Linked DNA regions of Alloalcanivorax dieselolei B5. The protein of the gene in region 2 interacts with the protein of the main gene of each other region in a pairwise test. Links are inferred from orthologs where the notes say so. Each region holds a gene or a part of one and is shown on either strand. Other genes may lie near its edges. The genes, in order: B5T_RS07555 and clpA.

The links.
Region 1: the proteins of clpA (region 2) and B5T_RS07555 interact in binary tests that used the Escherichia coli proteins (3 or more experiments, as listed by UniProt). The link is inferred for Alloalcanivorax dieselolei B5 from one-to-one orthologs.

What each region holds. Positions count from the first base shown.
Region 1 is NC_018691.1:1,648,154-1,651,726, forward strand. The notes cover bases 262-3,517. They hold B5T_RS07555 (response regulator), read right to left. Parts: upstream 3,177-3,517; coding sequence 462-3,176; downstream 262-461. Other genes in these bases: cysM (cysteine synthase CysM), read left to right, coding at 3,486-3,517. Also shown: pdxJ (pyridoxine 5'-phosphate synthase), read right to left, coding at 1-207; more of cysM, read left to right, coding at 3,518-3,573. UniProt on the Escherichia coli protein: Member of the two-component regulatory system UvrY/BarA involved in the regulation of carbon metabolism via the CsrA/CsrB regulatory system. Phosphorylates UvrY, probably via a four-step phosphorelay.
Region 2 is NC_018691.1:2,151,646-2,154,925, reverse strand. Bases 97-3,059 are described here. They hold clpA (ATP-dependent Clp protease ATP-binding subunit ClpA), read right to left. Parts: upstream 2,734-3,059; coding sequence 460-2,733; downstream 97-459. Other genes in these bases: clpS (ATP-dependent Clp protease adapter ClpS), read right to left, coding at 2,803-3,059; infA (translation initiation factor IF-1), read left to right, coding at 166-384. In the rest of the region: B5T_RS09755 (arginyltransferase), read left to right, coding at 1-90; more of clpS, read right to left, coding at 3,060-3,186. UniProt on the Escherichia coli protein: ATP-dependent specificity component of the ClpAP protease. It directs the protease to specific substrates. It has unfoldase activity. The primary function of the ClpA-ClpP complex appears to be the degradation of unfolded or abnormal proteins.

The DNA.
Region 1 (3,573 bases), 500 kb from region 2 along the record:
GCGGGTTTGTAGTGTTTGCGCCAGCAGCTCTACATCACGATCCTGGATATGGCGCCGGTCCTCGCGCAGGTGCACCGTGATCCCGTCGGCCCCCGCCTGCTCCGCCACCAGCGCCGCCTGCACCGGCTCCGGATAACGGGTGCCGCGGGCCTGTCGCAGCGTGGCGATATGATCGATATTGACGCCGAGAAGAACGGAAGAAGGCATGGGGATGAGTACCGTGGGTTGGAAATGAACCGATATGATAACGGAAAAGGCAATTGGAAGTTGACAGTTGATAGTGGACAGTTGACAGCGAAAAAACGAAAACAACAGGCCTCCTTAGCTACTGCGGGAAGCTTGCTTGCAAGCGAATGGGGGCCCTCAGACGTTTAGCAATATTCGCTTGCAGGCAAGCTCCCACAACGGCTGAAGATCGAGCTTCTTTGTCTTTATTGTTTTTCGCTGTCAACTGTCCACTATCAACTGTCAACTGTCTTTCCGTGTTCTTGCACTTGCTCAATCTCCGCCAATAACTGCCCCACCAAGGCATCCAACTGCGCTTCCGGCTGATGGCCCTTGAGGCCTTCCTCGAGGCGGCGGGCGGCTTGTTCCAGGCGCGGAGTGCCGCAGTAGCGGGTGGCGCCGTGGAGGCGGTGGACCCGTTCCAGCAGCTCTTCCAGGTCGCCGCTTTGCGCCAGGTCACGAATGCCGGGGCCGTCCTGTTCCAGATTGTTGAGCAGCATCTCGAACATGTCGCGGGCCAGGGCGTCGCGGCCGCCGGCGCGTTTGCGGCCCAGTTCCTCATCCACCACCGGGGTGTCCGGCTCGATGTCGATGTCAGCGGTCTTGTTTTCCGATTGTGCCGGTGTGCTGCTTTGTCGACCGAGAACCCAGCGCTCCAGAGTATGGCGAAGCTGCTCCTCGGTGATCGGTTTGCTCAGGTAGTCGTCCATGCCGGCGGCCAGCAGGGCGCGCTTTTCGTTTTCCAGGGCGTGGGCGGTGAGCGCGATGATCGGCGTGCGCTGGCTTTCGCCTTCCCGCTCACGCAGGGCCAGGGTGGTTTCCAGACCGTCCATGCCGGGCATGTGCACGTCCATGAAAATCAGGTCGAAGGTGCCCTGGCTGAACGCCTCCAGGGCCTCCTGGCCACCGGCGCAGGGCACCACCTCGGCGCCCAGTTCCTCGAGAAAAATGCGCGCCAGTTTGAGATTGCCGGGATGATCGTCCACCACCAGCACGCGCGGATGGTAGCCCAGGGGCGTCAGCAATTCCTGGTGGCGGGAGCGGTCGCCGCCCAGGCCGCTCAATTCCAGCAGAGCATCGCGCAAGCGGCGGCGGGTGGCGGGTTTGCCCAGCACCCGGCAATGGGGCTGGTCGGCCAGTTCGTCGGCCAGATAGTCGCCGTTGTTGGCCAGCACCAGCACCGGTGCCTGACTGTGCCGCGCCAGCCGCTGGATCAGCGGGGCCAGCCCCACCGGGTCGCGGGTCATGGCCGGCACGCCGACCACATAGAAATCGGTTTCCGGCAGGTTCTCCGCCGCCAGATGTGAATCCAGCACGTCCATGCCCTGGATTTCGCTGATCCGCATGCGCCAGCCGGAAAACATATGGTACAGACCCAGGCGGGCGTACTCGCTGGCTTCCACCAGCGTTACCGACAGCCGCGCCAGCTCCGCCGGCGGTGATTCCGGGCGGGTGCCCACATCGCGCTCGCAGCGCAGCGTGAACCAGAAGGTGGAGCCCTGGCTGGGGGTGCTGTCGATGCCGATCTCGCCGCCCATGCCTTCCACCAGACGCTTGGAGATGGCCAGCCCCAGCCCGGTGCCGCCGGCCCGGCGGCTGGCGCTCTGGTCGGCCTGGGTGAAGGCGTTGAACAGGCCGCGCTGCACGTCCTCGCTGAGCCCGTTGCCGGTGTCGGTGACGGTGATCTTGACCACCGCCTCGGCGCCTTTCTGCTCCTCCAGCATGGCCCGTACCACCACCGAACCGTGCTCGGTGAATTTGATCGCGTTGCTGACCAGGTTGGTGAGCACCTGGCGGATGCGCAGCGGGTCGCCGAGCAGGTGGGAGGGCAGATCGGAATAGATGATCGCCGCCTGCTCCAGGCCTTTCTCCTGGGCCAGTGGCGCCAGCATGGTCTGCACGTCCTCGATGATGTCGTGCAGGTTGAGGGGAATGTGTTCCAGCGACAGGCGCCCGGCCTCGATCTTGGAGAAGTCGAGGATGTCGTTGATGATCGACAGCAACGCCTCGGCGCTCTTGCGGATGGTGTTCAGATAATCCTGCTGGCGGGGCGACAGATCCGAGCGTTCCAGCAGCCGGGTGAAGCCGATGATGCCATTCAGCGGTGTGCGAATCTCATGGCTCATGTTGGCCAGGAACTCGGACTTGATCTGGCTGGCCTTGAGCGCTTCCTTGCGCGCCATGTCCAGTTCGATGTTCTGGATTTCGATGGTCTCCAGGGTTTCGCGCAAATCCTGGGTGGCCTGATCCACGTTCTTCTGCAGCTCCGCCTGGGCATCGTCCAGGGCGCCCACCATATTGCGCAGGCCGTCTTCCAGATCGGCCAGTTCGCCCAGGGCGCCGGTCTTTGGCGGTGGGCTGAGATCGCCGTCGCGGACCCGCCGCACGGTGTCCAGCAGGCCGCCGATGGGCAGGGTGACCTGGGCCGCCAGTCGCGAGGCGGGAATCAGCGCCAGCGCCATCAGCAGCATCACCACGCCGAACATGGTGAGCATGGATTCGAGGATTTCCACGTACTGGCCCTGGCGGGAAAACTCCACCGTCAGCAGCTGATTGGGGCGGCCCGGCAGGGGGCGGACCAACTGCCAACTGGAGTCGGTGAGCAGCCGGGCGCCGCCCACCTCATTGGTTTCACTGCGTTCCACCGGCCGCAGCCGTGGCCCCGCGTGCAAATGCCAGCCGGCACGGTGATCGGCCAGGCTGGTGGCGCGGACATCCGGTTGTTCCAGCAACTCGCGCAGCAACTGGTCGCGGGAGGTGTCCGGCATTCCTTCCAGGGCGGCCAGCCGGGCGGCATAGCTGTCGATGATCAATTGCTGACGCAGCGCATCGTCCACGCGCAGTTCCAGAATACGATTGATCAGCGCATAGCCGCCGACCACCAGCGCCGCCAACAGGGCGGGCAGGGCGGTCATCGCCATGATGCGGGTGCGCAGACTGGAGCGGGCCATATTCGCCTTATTGCTATTCGGTGGCGGTCATTATGCCGGAGTTTGCGGTGGCTGCCAGTGGCGGGGGGAGGCTTGTCCGCTTACACGCCGACACGCAACACGCTTGCACGCGAATGAGGAGGCGGCCAGAGGCCGCATTTGCTGGTTATTAAAAGCGTTGACAGGGCTGCCTAGCCTGGGAACCTTCGTGCCAGCGTGCCAGCGTGCCAGCGTGCCAGCGTGCCAGCGTGCCAGCGTGCCAGCGTGCCAGCGTGCCAGCGTGCCAGCGAACTATGGGCCCGCCATCGGGCTTGGGCTACAATGCCGCCCATGAACTACAAAACCATTGAATCCACGGTCGGTAATACGCCGCTGGTGCGGCTGCGGCGGCTGCCGGGGAACACGACGAACACCATTC
Region 2 (3,280 bases):
CAGTACCGCCCGCTGGAACTGTTGATCAACGACGAGTGGCAGGAGTTTCACCCCCCCACTCCTCCGGGGCGTCGCTCTCCCATCGCCTAAACCTTTGCAGCAAGCGTCCAATTCCGGCACAATTGCGCCTCCCTCCGTAGCCGACGACATCAGGGTACGCGCTGAATGGCGAAAGAAGAGCAAATTGAATTGGAAGGCGTGGTTCTTGAAACCCTTCCCAACACCATGTTTCGTGTGAAGCTGGATAACGGGCATGTAATCACCGCCCATATCTCCGGCAAGATGCGTAAATTCTACATCCGGATCCTCACCGGCGATCGCGTCAAGGTGGAAATGTCCCCCTATGATCTGAGCAAAGGGCGTATCACCTTCCGCATGAAGTAATCACGGTTTTCTTGATATAAAAAAACCCGGCATGCCGGGTTTTTTTGTTAAGCCAGCCATCCATGGCCGCGATCTTCAGCAGGTGGCTTCCTCCTGGGAGGCGTCCACGGTCAGCAGCAGCTTGTCGTCGCGAACCACAACTCGTGCGCGACCACCCTGCTCCGCCAGCTCTCCAAACAGCAGCTTCTCCGCCAGCGGCTTCTTGATCTGCTCCTGGATCAGACGGGCCATGGGACGGGCGCCCATATCCTTGTCATAGCCGTGATCGGCCAGCCAGGTGCGGGCATCCGCCTCCACCTCCAGCACCACGCCTTTCTCATCCAACTGCGCCTGCAGTTCCACCAGGAACTTGTCCACCACACCGAGAATGGTTTCCCGGCCCAGCGGGTTGAACTGGATGATGGCGTCCAGCCGGTTGCGGAACTCCGGCGTGAAGGCTTTCTTCAACACTTCCATGCCATCGCTGGACTGATCCTGCTCGGTGAAACCGATGGAGCGCTTGTTCAACACCTCGGCGCCCGCATTGGTGGTCATGATCAGGATCACATTGCGGAAGTCCGCCTTGCGGCCGTTATTGTCGGTCAGCGAAGCGTTGTCCATCACCTGCAGCAGAATGTTGAACACTTCCGGGTGCGCCTTCTCGATCTCGTCCATCAACAACACGCAGTGCGGTGTCTTGGTGATTGCTTCGGTGAGCAAGCCACCCTGGTCGTAACCGACGTAGCCCGGAGGCGCGCCGATCAGGCGGCTGACGGTATGCCGCTCCATGTACTCGGACATGTCAAAGCGCACCAATTCCACGCCCAGTGCGCGAGCCAGTTGCCGACTCACCTCGGTTTTACCCACCCCGGTGGGACCGGCGAACATGAACGAGCCGATCGGCTTGTTATCCGCCTTCAGCCCGGCTCGGGACAGCTTGATCGCCGCGGAGATGGCATCGATGGCCTCGTCCTGACCGAACACGGTCATCTTCAGATCCCGTTCCAGATTACGCAGCACTTCCTTGTCGGAAGAGGACACCTGCTTCGGCGGAATCCGCGCGATCTTCGCCACCATGACTTCCACGTCATCCTGCTCGATGATTTCACGGCGCTCGTTTTCCGGCCGCAGGCGCTGCCAGGCACCGACCTCGTCGATCACATCGATGGCCTTGTCCGGCAGGAAGCGGTCATTAATGTAGCGCGCGCTCAACTCCGCCGCCGAGCGCAGTGCCGCGTCGGTGTACTGCACACCATGGTGCTTCTCGAAACGGCTCTTGAGCCCCTTGAGAATACCCACGGTGTCCTCCACCGACGGTTCCACCACATCCACTTTCTGGAAGCGGCGGGACAGCGCCCGGTCTTTTTCAAAAATGGTCCGGTACTCCTGGAAGGTAGTGGAGCCCATGCATTTCAGGTCCCCGGAAGCCAGCAACGGTTTAAGCAGATTGGAGGCGTCCATGACACCGCCGGAAGCCGCGCCGGCACCGATGATGGTGTGAATCTCATCGATGAACAGAATCGAGTTGTCCTGCTTGCGCAGTTCCGCCAGCAGACTCTTCAGCCGCTTCTCGAAATCACCGCGGTATTTGGTACCGGCCAGCAACGCGCCCAGATCCAGGGAATAGACCACCGCGTCCTGCAGCGGCTCGGGCACCTGCCCTTCCACGATCATGCGCGCCAGACCCTCGGCGATGGCGGTCTTGCCTACACCCGGCTCGCCCACCAGCAGCGGATTGTTCTTGCGCCGCCGGCACAGGATCTGCGCCGCCCGTTCAATCTCGAAAGCACGGCCCACCAGCGGGTCGATTCGATCGGCCCGGGCCAGTTCGTTCAGATTGGAGGCATAGGCTTCCAGGGCGTTGGCGGAAGCCCCGCCTTCGGGACCACCGCCAGCCTCGATGTCCGGTTGCTGCGCATCGTCGCCCTCCTGTTGCGGAGACACGCCATGGGAAATGAAATTGACCACATCCAGACGATGCACATCCTGGCTGTTGAGCAGGTAAACCGCCTGGCTCTCCTGCTCGTTGAAGATCGCCACCAGCACATTGGCGCCGGTCACCTCCTTCTTGCCCGAGGACTGCACGCTGAACACCGCGCGTTGCAGCACCCGCTGGAAACCCAGCGTCGGTTGCGTGTCACGCTCATCGTCACCGTCATCCGGTAACAGCGGCGTGGCATCGCTAATGAACTGAGTCAGGGCCTCGCGCAGCTCATCCAGATCCGCGCCGCAGGCGCGCAGCACTTCCAACGCGGCATCGTTGTCCAGCAGTGCCAACAGCAGATGCTCCACGGTCATGAACTCATGACGGTGGCTTCGTGCGTGATGGAACGCCTCGTTAAGGGTAAGTTCCAGTTCTTTGCTGAGCATAGGCTACCTCACTACTCGTCACCCTTGGTGTCGGGCTTGCCGGCCTGAGATCAGGCCCTTGGGCCTAAATCAGGCCTTCTCCACCTGACACATCAGCGGATGCTGATGTTCCTGGGCGTAATCGACCACTTGCGCGGCCTTGGTCTCGGCGATATCCCGGGGAAACACCCCGCACACCGCCTTGCCCTCGGTATGGACCGTCAGCATGACACGAGTGGCCTGCTCGCGGTCCATACGAAAAAAGGTTTCCAGTACCTCAACGACGAAGTCCATCGGTGTGTAATCGTCGTTGAGCATGATCACTTTATACATGGGCGGGCGCTTTAGCCGTGGCTTGCTCGCCTCCACGGTCAGATCGCCCTGACGATCGGGATCCGCCGGCTGATCCGGCCCCAGGCGTATTCGCGCCCCCCGTTCGTTACCCGTGAAAAACACCTTGTGCTGCCTTTTCATGCGTCTCTCTGAAGTTTGTATACCCGCGGGCGCCGACAGGCAATCCACTAATTGGGGCATTAACCGTGATTTTTCAATCCCACCATCAAGACTT